Regions from separate parts of the Bowmanella yangjiangensis genome, predicted to be linked through region 2. Evidence: predicted binding sites of a transcription regulator. Region 2 holds the regulator's gene; each other region holds the start of a gene.
What was found. The regulator sigma-54, encoded in region 2, starts transcription at its own class of promoters, with help from an activator protein. The targets are predictions, from matches to a motif close to GTTGGCACGNNNNTNGNNT.
Positions count from the first base shown of each region.

Region 1 (5,623 bases), on a different contig from region 2:
CCTGACAGCACCAAACGTTCGTAATCCAGACCGCTCATCAGCACTTTTACGCCGCCGCCTTCCACACCCAGAATGTTTTGCGCTGGCACTTCGCAATCTTCAAACACCAGCTCGCAGGTATTGGATGAGCGCATGCCCAATTTGTCGAGCTTTTGCGCCTGGCTAAAACCCGGCGTGCCGCGTTCCACAATAAAGGCCGTAATGCCCTTGGGGCCGGCACTGACATCGGTTTTAGCGTAAATCACATAGGTATTGGCATCCGGACCATTAGTGATCCACATTTTGTTGCCGTTTAAGATATAGCGGTCGCCTTTTTTCTCGGCGCGCAGCTTCATGCTAACCACATCAGAGCCCGCATTGGGTTCGCTCATCGCCAGGGCGCCAATATGCTCACCACTAACCAGTTTGGGCAGATATTGTTCGCGCTGGGCATCATTGCCGTTTTTATAGATCTGATTTACGCAAAGGTTAGAATGAGCACCGTAGCTCAGGGCAATACCGGCACTGGCCCGGCTGATCTCTTCCATGGCCACCACATGGGCCAGATAGCCCATATCCGCACCGCCATATTGCTCGGAAACAGTAACACCCAGTAAGCCCATATCACCGAACTTGGGCCACAGTTCATTGGGAAACGCGTTATCTTCGTCGGCCTTGGTGGCCAGCGGGGCAATTTCACCTTGGGCAAAGGCATATACATGCTCTCTGAGCATGTCGATTTCTTCACCGAGATCGAAGTTCAATGTAGGGTAGGGGGCATTCATGCGAGTTTTCCTCTTAATTGTTGTTCCAGCTCGGCGCGGCAACGCTCTTCTAGATCATCCAGTTCAGTCATCAGCATGCGGATATCTTCTAATTGTTGGTTTAGCACCGCACGCTTGTCGGTAATCATTTCCAGTACTAGCTGGTTCTGAGATTTTGAATTCTGATCGCTGTCGTAAAGGTTAAACAGGGTTTTGGTTTCTGCCAGGGAAAAGCCCAGTCGCTTACCGCGCAGAATTAACTTCAGGCGCACCCGGTCCTTATTGTGGTAGATGCGTACCTGGCCATTACGCTCAGGCTCCAGCAGGCCTTGCTCTTCATAAAAACGGATAGAGCGAGGGGTAATGTCAAATTCTTTTGCCAGTTCGCCAATACTGTATGTGGTCGTCGTGGTCATGCTACTTTACGTTTACGTAAGCTGTAAGTTAACCTAAAGGTAAAGTAACACTAACAAGGCGTCAACAACCCCGTGTCGAAGATGCCGATTTGCTAAGGCCGCATCTGAGGTGAACTGTTCAATATGCTGTACGTTAGGTCTATGGTCGCCATGCCATTGTCTACAGTAAACTGAACCGCAGATGGTCAGCGCTGACCTTGTACCCAATATAAGAGGAACCGATATGAGTCAGGATTCAATCGTAATAGTCGCGGCCCAGCGCACGCCAATGGGCGGCTTTGTGGGCAGCTTGTCGTCACTCAGTGCCACTGAACTGGGCGCAAAGGCTATCGCCGCAGCGGTGGGCGAAGTGAACGGTGTGCAGGTAGACGAAGTGATTATGGGCTGCGTACTGCCAGCAGGCCTTGGCCAGTCACCAGCTCGTCAGGCGGCGATAAAAGCGGGATTGCCTCTGTCAGCCGGCGTAACTACCATCAATAAGGTTTGTGGCTCGGGAATGAAGGCAGTGATGCTGGCGCATGACCTGATCAAAGCGGGTTCCATCAACACCGCTGTTGCTGGTGGTATGGAAAGCATGAGCAACGCACCTTACCTGTTGCCTAAAGCGCGCAGTGGTTACCGCATGGGGCATGGTCAGGTACTGGATCATATGATGCTGGACGGCCTGGAAAATGCCTATGATGGTAAGGCGATGGGGTGCTTTGCCCAGGATACAGCAGATAAAGAAGATCTGACCCGAGAAAAAATGGACGCCTTCGCCTTATCTTCGCTTTCAAAAGCCAAACTGGCTATTGAGTCTGGTGCCTTTGCCAATGAAATCTGTGCCGTGACTGTCAGCACCCGTAAAGGGGAGGTTGAGGTCAGCCAGGACGAAGGGCCGGGCAATGCAATGCCGGAAAAAATCCCCAATTTAAGGCCAGCCTTCAAAAAGGACGGCACTATCACTGCGGCCAACTCCAGCTCTATTTCTGATGGTGCGGCGGCCCTGGTGGTCATGCGTGAATCTGACGCGCTGGCTCAGGGGTATAAGCCTCTGGCGCGTATTTTAGGTCACAGCACGCATTCCATTGAGCCGGAGAATTTTACTGTTGCCCCGGTTGGCGCTATGCAAAAACTGCTGGATAAACTGGGCTGGCAGGCTGGTGATGTGGACCTGTTCGAAATCAATGAAGCCTTTGCCATGGTCACCATGCTGGCTATCCGTCAGTTGGATCTGGATGAAGCCAAGGTTAACGTGAATGGCGGTGCATGCGCCCTGGGCCATCCCATAGGTGCTTCTGGTGCCCGTATTCTGGTGACCTTGATCCACGCTATGAAAAACCGCGGCCTGAAACGCGGTATGGCCTCTTTGTGTATTGGCGGCGGTGAAGCCACGGCCATGGCTGTGGAGCTTTGCTAAGCAAGCATGCCGCATTCGCGAAGGCTAGAGAATAAGAGGGGACCATATGGTCCCCTCTGACTTTGGTTCATTCTAGCTTTTTCGTCTCAATCTCTGTATCGACGCGATACCTGCTAAAAACACCAGCCAGGTCGCAGGCTCAGGTATACCCGCTGCTGCCCGGGCATTTGCCACAATATAACCGTCATCGCCTGATACATAGTTTGCCAGGGTGTCACCAAACACCCAATTCACACCATAAGCCATGTTGGTTAACAGTTCGCGCGGTGCACCAGAACCCAAGCCGGCCCAACCTGCCAAAAGCTCAGCGACGGTTGGCGCTTGTATGGTAAAGCTGGCGAGGTCGGCAAAGGTCAAGCCGATACCGTTGTTGGGAAGCCACGTCATATCGGCATTTTCATACAGCTTAGCGGCTTTATCACTCAAATCGGCGAAGTTCAGTGAGTAACCATCATTATAAAGCGCCTGAAATGCCGGATTGGACGGTTCATTGGCCACCACCGCAAAGTTTCCCAACCCGTCGGTAATCCAGAAGTTAAGGTATGGGCCGGTTGCCGGGCCACTCCCTGGGGCAAAGCGTGTTACATCGTCCAATCTGTCTATGCTGAGGTTGGTAATCTGACCCAGTGTGGCACCATTAATATCATTGGAGCCCAGTGCAGCCTTGTCACCTGGGTTATCAATGATGAATTCAACCTGCGTGCCGCTGTCATTGATGATAGGGGTACCTCTTATCTCAAAAGGAATGAAGTCGGCCATGGCCAGTGATGAGTGAAGAATCAGATAAGCGACAAGTCCGATACCCAGTTTGCTTGGATGATTAATTGGAATCATTAATTTCTCCTTGAAGGGTTATGACCAACCTTATTTTTCACTGCTAGTTGGTACGCTCGTTCAAGCAAATCTTGAGCCATGAATAATTATCTTTTAAATCAAAAGGATATATTTTCTTCTTTGGGGTGGGTTATTTTTGTGTATAAAAAACAGACAGGCTTGTCGTGGAGTTTTAGCTTGTCTCGAAGAAGGTGTTGAGATGCCTGATGCGTCGGGTGTTGCGGTTTTTCCAGGCTTTTTAGCTGTCTGCTCGTCGTGTTTTTATGCAAATTTATTAAATACTTACCCGCAAGCTATCTGTAAAAGCCGCAGACAAGGCTATACTGGGCAGCATCATTTATTGTCCTTGGATCTTCGATGAAGTTTCGTTTTCCTATTGTCATCATTGATGAAGATTTTCGTTCTGAAAATATCTCCGGCTCTGCTATTCGTGACCTGGCTACCGCCATTGATAAAGAAGGTATGGAAGTGGTGGGCTTTACCAGCTATGGAGATTTAACCTCCTTTGCCCAGCAATCCAGCCGGGCGTCCTGTTTTATTGTGTCTATTGATGATGAAGAATTCGAAGACGGTACGGATGAAACTGTGGCTAAAGCCTTGATGGCGATAAAGCGCTTTATCCGCGAAGTTCGCCGCCATAATGCGCATATTCCCATCTTTTTGTATGGTGAAACCAAAACCGCACGACATTTTTCCAATGATATTCTGCGCGAGCTACACGGTTTTATTCATATGTTCGAAGATACGCCGGAGTTTGTGGCCAGGCATATCATTCGAGAGGCGAAAAAATACCTGAACGCCCTGGCGCCGCCTTTCTTTAATGCTCTGATGGAGTACGCCAGCGACAGCTCCTATTCCTGGCACTGCCCCGGACATTCCGGGGGAGTGGCGTTTTTGAAAAGCCCCGTCGGGCAAATGTTCCATCAGTTTTTTGGTGAGAATATGCTGCGCGCCGATGTTTGTAACTCGGTAGACGAACTGGGCCAACTGCTTGATCACACTGGCCCGGTAGCGGACAGTGAGCAGAACGCTGCCAGAATCTTTGGCTGCGACCATTTGTTCTTTGTGACTAACGGCACCTCAACCTCCAACAAGATTGTCTGGCACAGTACTGTCGCACCAGGGGATATTGTGGTGGTGGACAGAAACTGCCATAAGTCGATTCTGCATTCGATCATCATGACGGGCGCCATTCCGGTGTTTTTAATGCCCACCCGCAACCATTACGGCATTATCGGGCCCATTCCTAAGTCAGAATTTTTGCCTGAAACCATCGCCAAGAAGATTGCCGCTAACCCATTTGCCCGGAATGCGGCCAACAAGAAGCCCAGAATTCTGACTATCACCCAAAGCACCTATGACGGCATTGTTTACAATGTTGAAGAAATTAAAGACGTACTGGGCGACGCTATTGATACGTTGCACTTTGATGAGGCTTGGCTGCCGCATGCGGCCTTCCATGAGCTTTATCATAATATGCATGCGATTGCTCAGGACCGTCCTCGTTCCAGCGATCCACTAGTGTTCGCTACGCAGTCCACCCATAAGTTGCTGGCTGGCCTTTCTCAGGCCTCACAAATTCTGGTGCAGGACAGCGATACCCGTAAGCTGGATAAACACCGCTTTAATGAATCCTATCTGATGCATTCTTCCACCAGTCCGCAATATGCCATTATCGCTTCTTGCGATGTGGCAGCGGCTATGATGGAGCCGCCGGGGGGGCGCACCCTGGTGCAGGAGTCACTTACCGAAGCCATAGATTTTCGCCATGCCATGCGTCAGGTGGATGACGAGTTTGGTGAAGACTGGTGGTTTAAGGTGTGGGGGCCGGATGAACTGCCAGGCGACGGTGAGCCAAAGCAGGAAGATTGGGTTATTAAAGAGTCTGATGAATGGCACGGTTTCGGCAATATTGCCACCGGCTTTAATATGCTTGACCCCATCAAGGCGACTATTATCACCCCCGGATTGGATATGGACGGGCGCTTTGATGAATTTGGTATTCCGGCCGCGATTGTGACCCGCTACCTGGCCGAACATAACATCATCATTGAAAAGACCGGCCTGTATTCCTTCTTTATTATGTTTACCATCGGCATTACCAAAGGTCGTTGGAACTCCATGGTTACGGAATTGCAGCAGTTTAAAGATGATCATGACCAAAACCTGCCACTTTGGCGCGTAATGCCGGAGTTTGCTGCTAAGCATCCTCGCTACGAGCGGGTCGGTCT
Region 1 covers NZ_JAHDJU010000003.1:207,928-213,550, reverse strand. The annotation lists gene KJY73_RS16595 (isovaleryl-CoA dehydrogenase) at 1-764, opposite strand, end outside; gene KJY73_RS16590 (MerR family transcriptional regulator) at 761-1,159, opposite strand; gene KJY73_RS16585 (acetyl-CoA C-acyltransferase) at 1,383-2,558, shown strand; gene KJY73_RS16580 (PEP-CTERM sorting domain-containing protein) at 2,631-3,392, opposite strand; gene KJY73_RS16575 (Orn/Lys/Arg family decarboxylase) at 3,750-5,623, shown strand, end outside.
Region 1: the regulator sigma-54 is predicted to act here: its motif matches at 3,455-3,473, upstream of KJY73_RS16580 (PEP-CTERM sorting domain-containing protein).

Region 2 (5,623 bases):
ATATCTGTGCCCGATGGCCATCCTTTTGTAAAGCAACAAGCTGACTACATTACGCAGTGTTCAGGTGGCTTTGGGGCAGTGCGCGAGGTTTGTGACCTGCTCCTGCAGGCCCAGGATAAACTGACCATCAGTCACGGCAGCAGCATATGAACCGCTTAACCTTAAGTATACTTCTGCTGTTCTTGCTGATTGTGGCCACCAACTACAACTGGTGGCAGGACAGCGAACAACCCCAGACAAACCAACCCAGGGAAGATGTATGGCAGCCGAATTATCAGGCGCGCAATATGCAAACCAACCTGTATAACGAGGAAGGGGTTCTCACCCACAGCATCCATGCTACCGTCATGGAACATTATGAAGCCCTGGGTTTTACCTTGTTTCAACAGCCTCAATACAGCGTGTTTGTTAAGGCTGATGAGCCCCCTTGGGAAATTACCGCCCAGGAAGGCACCTTATATGAAGACAACCGCATCCAATTGGAAACCAATGTTGAGATCCGCAGTCTCAGTGAAGACGGCATTTTACAAACCATCAATACCAGCTTTATTGAAATCGATCTCAACAACAAGATCATGCATTCAGACCAGCCCGTGACTATTTCAGGCGTCAATTACACCATTCGCGGCAATGGTTTTAGTGCTGATATGAATAACAAACAATTTGAATTACTGGATCACGTAGAGACCATCTATGGCAAAGACAACTAAACTGAACCTGCTGCTGACCGCCTTGCTAATCAGCGCCGCTGCCAATGCCATCAATCAGGACTTCAATGAACCCATCCGAGTGGCCTCTAAATTCCAGTCCGGAGATGGCATCAACAAAATCTCCATCTTTCGGGAAGATGTAAAAATCACTCAGGGTTCACTCAGCATTGAAGCGGGTGAAGTGGAAGTAAATGCCGAGCAGGGTAAAGGCCGGGAAATTTTTATCGCCCGCGGTAATCCTGCCGAATATCAGCAAACCATGGCAGATGGTAGTCGCATTCGAGCGTTGGCAAACCATATCGAATACCATGTAGAAAAACGCACACTGACGCTTAGCGGAAATGCTGAGCTACATCAAAACAGTAGCAGTGTCAGCGGTGATAAAATCGAATTCAACATGGAGAAAGAGCAGTTGGTTGCCCAAGGTTCAGATGACGGAGATGGTCGCGTAGAGACAATATTCCAGCCTGAACCGAAGAAAAAACCCGTGCAGGAGAAGTAACAGCATGCCCACCTTGAAGGCCTCACATCTGGCCAAAAGCTACAAAAACCGCCAGGTGGTGCGTGATGTCAGTTTGCAAGTCAGCGCCGGACAGATAGTTGGTCTGCTGGGACCCAATGGTGCGGGTAAGACAACCTCTTTCTATATGATTGTTGGCTTGGTGCCCATGGATAAAGGCCAAATTTTTATCGACGACGAAGAACTCAGCCACGAACCTATGCACGTTCGAGCTCGTCGTGGCATAGGTTATTTGCCACAGGAATCATCCATTTTTCGCAAGTTGACGGTATATCAAAACCTGATGGCTATTTTGGAAACACGTAAAGAGCTGAATCAGGAACAACGCGAGCAAGAAGCCGACGCTCTGTTGGATGAGTTCAATATTAACCATATCCGGCATAGCACCGGCATGAGCTTATCCGGCGGTGAAAGGCGCAGGGTTGAAATTGCCAGAGCCTTGTCTGCCAATCCTCGCTTTATTTTGTTAGATGAACCTTTTGCCGGTGTCGACCCTATCTCTGTCAGCGATATTAAAAAGATTATCCATCATCTCAAAGACAGAGGAATCGGCGTTCTGATCACCGACCACAATGTTCGTGAAACCCTGGATGTGTGTGAGAAAGCCTATATTGTCAGCCATGGTGAATTAATCGCCGAAGGCAGCGCCGAACAGGTGTTGAATGACAAGCAGGTGAGAGATGTATACCTCGGAGAACAATTCAGGCTATAGTTAAGGCGTATGCCGCAGGGTACCTTGACCTTTGCTAAAACGCCCATATCAATATCTTGAAAGGCCATTGGAACATAATAAGAAGTAGATGAAGCCCGCATTACAACTAAAATTCAGCCAGCAGCTCACTATGACGCCGCAACTGCAACAGGCCATCCGCCTGCTTCAGTTGTCCACGCTGGATCTACAGCAGGAAATCCAGGAAGCCCTGGACTCCAACCCATTGTTGGAAGCGGATGACGGACAGGACTTCTCTGCCGGAGACGTGCAGGATTTAAATAGTCCCGACAATGAATCTCTTTCTAATGGCGAGCACAGCGAGAGCCTGGAAGCCGGCGACGCATTGGAAAAGCAGGAACTGCCCGATGAGTTACCCGTAGATACCACTTGGGATGAATACTACAGCGCCTCTTCGGCCCCCGCTTCGTCTTCTACAGCCAGTGATGATGATGCCATTTACCAGGGGGAAACCTCTGACAATATTCAGGATCACCTGCTTTGGCAGATGCGTCTGACCCCTTTCAGTGAAACCGATGCTGCCATTGCCATTGCCATTATCGATAGTATTGATGAGTCTGGATACCTGACAGTCAGTACCGAAGATATCCTGCAAAGCCTGGATATTGAAAACGAAGAGGTAGAACTGGATGAAATTGAGTGTGTACTGAAGCGCATTCAAATGTTTGATCCGGTTGGGGTAGGCTCCCGTTCAGTGCAGGAATGTCTGCTGGTGCAGTTGCGTCAATTTGCACCGGACACGCCTTGGCTGGAAGAAGCCAAAGCATTGATTAATGAATATAGCGATCTGCTGGCTGCCAAAGATTACCGAACTCTGATGCGCAAAGCGCGTCTTAAAGAAGAAGAATTACGCGAAGCACTGCGGTTACTGCAAACGCTCAATCCACGCCCTGGTAGCGCCATTGTCACCAGCGAACCGGAATACGTTATACCGGACGTATCTGTTGCCAAGAAAAATGGGCGCTGGATAGTAGAGCTGAACCCTGACAGCTTACCTAAGCTGAGTATTAACCAGCAGTATGCCGCCATGAGCCGCAATGCGCGCAATTCCAGCGACAGCCAGTTTATTCGCTCGCACATGCAAGAAGCGAAATGGTTTATCAAAAGTCTGGAAAGCCGCAATGACACCTTACTGAAGGTCGCTAACTGTATTGTTCAGCAGCAACAGGGCTTCTTTGAATACGGCCCAGAAGCCATGAAGCCTATGGTATTGAACGATGTGGCAGAAATGGTAGATATGCATGAGTCCACCATTTCCAGGGTAACCACACAGAAATATATGCATACGCCACGCGGCATTTATGAGCTGAAGTATTTCTTCTCCAGCCACGTAGCAACCGAAAGCGGCGGGGAATGTTCATCTACCGCTATTCGAGCTCTGATTAAGAAACTGGTGGCGGCAGAAAAACCTGCCAAGCCACTTAGTGATAGCAAAATTGCGCAGTTGTTAGCCGACCAAGGCATTATGGTTGCCCGGCGAACAATCGCCAAGTACCGGGAATCACTATCGATTCCCCCATCTAACCAACGCAAGAGTCTGCTGTAAGACTCGCCAACAAAAGGAAGAGGCACTATGCAAATCAACCTTACTGGTCATCACGTTGAAATCACCGATTCTCTTCGCGACTACGTTGATAGTAAATTTACTAAGTTGGAGAGACACTTCGATCACATTAATAATGTTCATGTCATTCTGAATGTCGAAAAGCTGAACCAGAAAGCGGAGGCTACATTACATTTGAACGGTACCGAAGTCTTTGCTATTTCCGAACATACTGATATGTATGCTGCCATTGATAGTCTTATCGATAAGCTTGATCGCCAGGTGCTCAAGCATAAGGAAAAGATGAAACGCCATTAGGCCCACTGATGCCATAAACAGGCTTAGCCTGTTTATGGCCACACAGACAAAAAACGCAAAATGGAAATCAAAGACATCCTCACCCCAGACCGCACTGTATGTGCAGTACAAGGCTCCAGCAAAAAACGCATTCTGGAATCCATTAGTGATATTGCCGCCCAACACCTTCCGGATATAGGCCAGGATGCCATTCTGACTAGCTTACTTAACCGGGAAAAGATGGGTAGTACAGGCATTGGTTGTGGTATTGCCATTCCTCACGGACGCTTAGCCGGCCTGAGTAATGTAACCGCAATATTGGTTACCAGTCAGCCAGGGGTCGCATTTGAAGCGATAGACAACCAACCGGTCGACATATTTTTCGCTATATTGGTCCCCGAGGACCAGGCACAAGGGCATTTACAAACCCTGGCCACCATTGCCGCCAAATTGAATGACAAGGAAACGGTAAAAAAACTGCGTCACGCCCAATCAAATCAGGAACTATTTGAGGCTATAGTGTGAAACTCATCATCATCAGTGGTCGTTCCGGCTCAGGGAAATCTATTGTACTCAGAGCGCTGGAAGATCTTGGTTATTACTGTGTAGACAATATTCCCGTTAACCTGCTCCCTACCCTCACCCATACTGTGGTGGACGAATATGATCAGGTGGCCGTTAGTATTGATGTGCGCAATCTGCCCAAGGACCCGGAAGAACTGGTCGAAATTCTCGACTATCTGCCGTCGACCTGGGAGTTAACCATTCTCTATCTCGACGCCAGTGATGATGTACTGATTAAGCGCTTTAGCGAAACCCGTCGTTTGCACCCCTTGTCCAAGCACAGTAAGTCACTGACAGATGCCATTCAGTCTGAGTCGGTGCTGCTCGGCCCGATAATCGAAAGAGCCGATTTGTATATCGATACCGGTGAACTGTCAGTACATCAACTGGCCGAGCTGGTTCGAGAACGTATTCTGGGCAAGAAAAGCTCGCGCCTGGTGCTGGTATTTGAATCCTTTGGTTTTAAGCATGGCATTCCCAAGGATGCTGATTATGTGTTTGATGCGCGTTTCCTGCCCAATCCCCATTGGGAGCCGGAACTTAAGAATCTCACCGGCTTAGACCCTCAGGTTGAAGCTTTTCTGGGTTCGCAGGCCATTGTCACCAAGTTTATCTGGCAGATACAGAACCTGATATCCACTTGGTTACCGCATCTGGAGCGGAATAACCGCAGCTATGTGACTATTGCCATTGGTTGTACCGGTGGCCAGCATCGTTCTGTTTTTGTGGCAGAGAGTCTGGCAAAAACCTTTAGGGCCGTGCATCCGGATGTGCAGATCCGTCACAGAGAGTTATCACGCAAATGAAATTAGAAAAGACCCTGCTGATTCAGAACAAGCTGGGCCTGCACGCCAGAGCAGCTACTCAGCTGGCTAAACTGGCGGTGCAATTCGATGCCCAGGTCACCCTGGTACAAGGTGAAAAGTCCGCCTCAGCCACCAGCGTGCTGGGGCTGATGATGCTGGAAAGCAGTATGGGCAAGGAAGTCGTGGTGATCAGCGAAGGTCAGGATGCACAAGCCGCGCTGTCAGCAGTTGAACAACTCATCCAGCAAAAATTCAACGAAGCGGAATAAGGTTGTTCACTCAGGCCGTTTTCTTCGAATGGGTAATTGCCTGATTAATCTCAGCCATTTCACTATCAGACAGGTCTCGCCACTGGCCTGGTCTTAAATTCCCCAGCTCAACATTCATAATACGCACGCGTTTCAAACTGACCACCTCATAACCGAGGAACTCGCACATACGTCGAATCTGTCT
Region 2 covers NZ_JAHDJU010000001.1:119,544-125,166, reverse strand. The annotation lists gene kdsC (3-deoxy-manno-octulosonate-8-phosphatase KdsC) at 1-150, shown strand, start outside; gene lptC (LPS export ABC transporter periplasmic protein LptC) at 147-710, shown strand; gene lptA (lipopolysaccharide transport periplasmic protein LptA) at 694-1,212, shown strand; gene lptB (LPS export ABC transporter ATP-binding protein) at 1,217-1,942, shown strand; gene KJY73_RS00575 (RNA polymerase factor sigma-54) at 2,031-3,506, shown strand; gene hpf (ribosome hibernation promoting factor) at 3,534-3,821, shown strand; gene ptsN (PTS IIA-like nitrogen regulatory protein PtsN) at 3,882-4,325, shown strand; gene rapZ (RNase adapter RapZ) at 4,322-5,170, shown strand; gene KJY73_RS00555 (HPr family phosphocarrier protein) at 5,167-5,439, shown strand; gene rluF (23S rRNA pseudouridine(2604) synthase RluF) at 5,450-5,623, opposite strand, start outside.

Region 3 (5,623 bases), 370 kb from region 2:
GCCCTGTCTGCGGATCATGGCGTGGACTCCATTCCTGAGTACAAGAAAAGCATTGGCTTTGCGGGTTTCAGAGGCAACACGGGTAAGCAGTTTGAGGCAATCAACCAAGAGTTAGCCGAACAATTTGGTATTGAAGGCAAGCTGGTGAGCAGAACCTCTATGCCATTTTTGTATCTTGACCTGGCATTGATTGAGCAAAATAAACTGGATATCCACGCTGTGCAGTTGGCAGTGGCTAAACATGCCGCTACCTTGCCAGGTATCGCCCGCGTGTTTACCCGCAAGCAACTGATGACCGAAGATCTGTCTTTTGATCCTATTGGCAGTAAAGTTCAGCGGGCTTACGTGCCCTCCAGGGCAGGTGACGTGGTCTTAGTTCAGTCACCTTCCAGCATGTTCGAGGGATACTCAGCAGCCACACACGGCTCACCGTATAAATATGACACCCATGTACCGGTATTCTTCACCGGCTGGAAAGTCAAACCTCGCAGCATCAGTCGTCAGGTTTCACCTGAAGATGTGGCAGTCACCTTATCTGCGCTGATGAAGATTACCTACCCGGATAAATCCACTGGGCAGCCACTGGACGAAGTGGTATCACTGGCTAAATAATTGAAAAAGGGCATCTTGAATGCCCTTTTTTATGCTCCATCATTGCACTATTGACTTAGCTTAGCGTCTAGCCTCTTTTTTAATGAACTGAACAGAGGGTGCAAAAAACGCCGCGCCGGTTTCGGGCACACTGTAGTCCAGTAAACGGTCATAGTTGCCTTGCCTGTCCCCGACTATTCGACTGTGCAATATCTGCATAAAAGGCTTAGGGCTCTTGCAGCATGATACGAAAAACAGCCCCTGATTTTGCATATCGCCATATGGCATGCTTTGCCGCAAGATCTCTATAGGGCGTCCGGTCGTAGCAACCAGATTGGTCCGGGTGCTATGGCTGTATAACACCCTATCTTCCAGTGGAAATTCCACATCATCTTCTTTAGTGCGCCCGATGATCACTTCCTGTTCGGCAATATTGACTCTGTTCCACCTGTCCATGTCGTGACGGTAGCGTTGCACGTGCACATAACTGCCACCGGCAAAGTCAGGATCGTCATCCCCCACTATCGCCACCGCCAGCTTCTTCATACCTTTTGGATTGTTACCGCCTTCGACAAAACCAAGTAAGTCACGCCCATCCAGATAGCGGAATCCTTTGGTTTGCTCGACAAGTTCGGCCTGATCTTTCAGTAGCTCATAGACTTCCACACCCACGGCATGACAGATATCCGCTCGATCTGCGCGAATCTGGATAAACAAGTCACAGGGCACCACCGGCGCCTGGCGATCTTCGCAGGCCAGATTCGGAAAAGGTGAGAGTTCCTTGGGGTTAAGGCCGGGATATAAATCCATCCAGTAGCTGCTACCGACGGCTACCACTCCCGACACCATGGCTTCATAGTGTTCTTCATCATAATGTTCGAAAACATCGAGAATCTTAGCCAATTTGCGGCGTATCAAACCAGTATCGTCGTCGGTGACGTTAAATAGCAGATATAGCGCATGCAGGTTGGGCTCTGCACAGATACCCTTTTGCGGTTGCGACATGTGGTTCCTCTTCATTCCCCGAATGAAGGTCAGACGGTTGAGAATCTGCTGTTCTCTTTCCCGCCAACCTCATACTGTCAGATATGTATCAACAGCCTGTAAATGGGTGCAACTTGTTGAAAATAATGTCATTGCACTGCTTTTCAGATAATTCGACATAATATACGCCAGAATCCACATAAAAAAAGCCCCGACAAACGCCGGGGCAAAGGACACAGTGGAAAAGTTAGCCAGCATGACTGGCAGATGTTCCCCTAAGAGAACGCAGTGAGGGTCAGAGCTTATTGTTGTTTTTATCCGGCTCTGACCCCAAATCCCTTACTTACGTGAGCCAGTGAAATCCGGATAGGCTTCCAATCCGCAGTCCACCATATCCAGCCCTTGATACTCATCTTCTTCACTGACACGGATCCCCATCAGCGCTTTGAGTACGCCCCATACCACCAGACTGGCGCCAAATACCCAGATGAAGATAGTAGCAGCGCCCATAATTTGACCGACAAAAGTTGAGCCATCGTTGGTCAGCGGTACTATCAGCAATCCAAATAATCCTGCCGTTCCATGCACAGAGATGGCGCCTACCGGGTCATCGATTTTCAGTTTATCCAGAGCAATAATGGAGAACACCACCAACACACCGCCAATTGCCCCAAACAGGCTGGCCTGCAAGGCAGTTGGTGTGGAAGGCTCGGCCGTAATGGCAACCAGTCCAGCCAGCGCACCGTTTAACACCATGGTCAGATCTGCTTTCTTAAACAGCACCTTAGCCAGAATCAATGCAGCCACCGCACCTGCTGCTGCCGCCGCGTTGGTATTCAAAAACACCATGGCCACCGAGTTGGCATTGGCAATATCGCCCAGTTTCAAAACCGAACCACCGTTAAAGCCAAACCAGCCCATCCACAGGATAAAGGTACCCAGAGTTGCCAATGGCAGGTTTGAACCGGGGATAGCATTAATTTTGCCGTCCTTGGTGTACTTGCCCTTACGCGCACCAAGTAGCAGCACACCGGCAAGCGCAGCAGCAGCACCGGCTAAGTGAACGATGCCCGAGCCGGCAAAGTCTGAGAAGCCCATATCGCCCAGAACGTACATACCAAACACCGCCTGACCACCCCAGGTCCAGCTACCTTCCAATGGATAGATAAAGCCCGTCATTGCCACCGCAAACAACAAGAAAGCCCACAGCTTCATGCGTTCAGCAACCGCACCGGAGACTATGCTCATGGCAGTGGCGACAAATACCACCTGAAAGAAGAAATCAGAGGCTTTTGCATAGATTGCGCCGCCCTCGAAGCCATCCTCACGTCCGGCAAACTCACCTAAGGTTGAGGTCACATCCACACTGCCGATACCGGCCAGAAACAGCTCACCGTCATACATGATGGCGTAACCGCAAACCAGATACATAATGCAAGCGATGGCAAACAAAGCGACGTTCTTGGTCAAAATTTCGGTCGTGTTTTTGGCACGAACCAAACCCGCTTCCAACATGGCAAAGCCGGCCGCCATCCACATAACCAAGGCACCACAAACCAAGAAGTAAAAAGTGTCTAGCGCATACTGAAGGTGAAATGATTGTTCCACGTTATCGTCTCCTACTTCGGTTAAATGGCGTCGTTGTCAGTTTCACCAGTACGGATCCTGACGGCATGCTCAAGGTCAAAGACAAATACCTTACCGTCACCAATCTTGCCGGTTTTCGCCGCACCAACAATGGCTTCCACCAGTCGGTCAACGTGATCATCCTGTACAGCTATATCCAGTTTGACCTTAGGCAGAAAATCCACCTGATACTCTGCACCACGATACAGTTCGGTATGTCCTTTTTGCCGCCCGAAGCCTTTAACTTCTGTCACGGTCAGGCCATCAATGCCGATTTCTGAAATCGCTTCTCGAACATCATCAAGCTTAAATGGCTTGATGATGGCACTGACTAATTTCATCTTGTTGCTCCTGAGATAATTGTTATGTGTCGACCCAGTTAGCTAAACAAATGCCGTGCCATCTGATTTATCCAAATAAAATCAATTGGTTACAAAAATACGACTGAGTAAAGTGAAGATAAATTGCACCATCAGTGTGCTGGAGTATAAAAATGCACCAACGGAGTGCATGAGAGAATCAGGTTCATCGCGCCAGTCCGTTGGGGTAAACTGATGCGGCACGCAGTCTATAAACAAGGAAATCGTCGTGAAGCGTAGCTGTCTACTGATACTTGGTTTTTTTCACACTATGGCATTTAGCCAGACAGAGTCGACAGAGCCCCCCGCCCCTGATGAAGACCAGCAAACACTGGTAACAGAGCGACTGGTGTCAGACAAAGCAGCCTTGGTCAACCCATACGCCATTACCCAGCATAAGCCTAACTTTTTGTTACCTGTCAGTTATCAAAAGAATCCCAATCAACTGGGCGATGATGGCTTTAGCCAGGGCAATATCGATCATATGGAAGCAAAATTCCAAATCAGTGTAAAAATGCCGGTCTATCGCCCTGATGAACAGCAGAGCCTTGAGGGGGTTTACTTTGGCTTCACCGCCAAATCGCATTGGCAAGTATATAACAGTGAAATTTCTAAGCCTTTCAGGGAAACCAATTATCAGCCTGAAGTGTTTTATAACTTTGATACTGATTTAAAACTGCTGGGCTACCGCTTTAATCTCGCCCAAGTTGGTATTGAACACCAGTCAAATGGTCAGAATCAGCTGCGCTCACGCAGTTGGAACCGTATTTATGGCTCGCTGTTATTTTCCGATGAAGACTCGTTCTACTACCTGCGGGCCTGGTATAGGATCAAAGAGGATAAGAAGGACGACCCGCTGGATCCAAGAGGAGATGATAATCCCGATATTACTCATTTTCTGGGTCATATGGAGGTAGGTTATGGCACCCAAATGGGCAACTTCAAGCTGATGACAATGATCCGCAATAACCTAAAAACCAGCGACAACAAAGGCAGCATAGAACTGAATCTGACCTATCCGCTGAACAATAGGTACGAAGTCCTGTTGCAATACTTTAATGGTTATGGGGACTCACTTATTGACTACAATCGCCACCAGCAACGCATCAGTTTAGGGATTCAACTGGCGTACTTTTAACAAGTAGCTGGTCAAGCTGTCTAAGCACAATCAAGGCGGTTTCGGCCGCCTTGCTAAAATAGTCCCTATCGATACGTTCAATCTCATCTTCTTCAGTGTGATAAAAGCGATGCTCCCCCACCCCCAGATATAAATAGGGAATGCCAGCCTGACCGAAAACTGCGTGATCACTAGCGCGATCGTAGTCAATCCAAGCCCTGCTGCGATAGCCCCTGGCAATGCCTTCCACCCCGGTTTTCAGCCTTAGCGGCGCTAACCCTATACTCGCATTCACGGCAGGGAGCAGTTGAGGATGTTTTTTGCTTCCTCCTACCCACAGCTTATTACCACTGCCGCCATAACCCAGCATATCCAGATTCAGGTTAACCACCATTGACGAAAGCGTTACCGGTGGAGCATCAACAAAAGCTCGGGCACCGTACAAACCTTTCTCTTCTGCGTCTGTGGCAAGAAATATAACAGAATGTTCAGCAGGCTGAGTCTTCAGTGCCGCAGCCAGATAGAGCAATACCGCGACTCCCGAGGCATTGTCATCGGCCCCATTGAAAATACGATGGCCTTGTTTACCTAAATGATCATAGTGAGCACAGACCACAATAAAACGTTCGGGATAGCCTTTGCCTGGCAACCAACCGACCAGGTTGACACCAGATAACTGGCCTATCACAAAATGATGTGTGAATGGCATCTCATAGCTGTTATGAAAAGTACGTAATCCGAGGTCGGTAAATACCTGTTTAATGTAAGAACGGGCCAGCTCTGCGCCATGGCTGCCAGTTCGCCGCCCTTCCATCTCGTCACTGCTTAACACCTGCAAATGACGCCATAGCAGTTCATCAGCAAAAGTAGGTGAAACCAGTCCAAACAACAGTAAGGTAAAGCCTGACCAGCGCATCAAAGTTTCGTAAGCAAATTCAGCTTACTT
Region 3 covers NZ_JAHDJU010000001.1:487,873-493,495, reverse strand. The annotation lists gene KJY73_RS02305 (alkaline phosphatase family protein) at 1-612, shown strand, start outside; gene KJY73_RS02300 (Dyp-type peroxidase) at 673-1,596, opposite strand; gene KJY73_RS02295 (ammonium transporter) at 1,915-3,183, opposite strand; gene glnK (P-II family nitrogen regulator) at 3,204-3,542, opposite strand; gene KJY73_RS02285 (phospholipase A) at 3,790-4,698, shown strand; gene KJY73_RS02280 (M28 family peptidase) at 4,667-5,593, opposite strand; gene KJY73_RS02275 (tetratricopeptide repeat protein) at 5,593-5,623, opposite strand, start outside.
Region 3: the regulator sigma-54 is predicted to act here: its motif matches at 3,587-3,605, upstream of glnK (P-II family nitrogen regulator).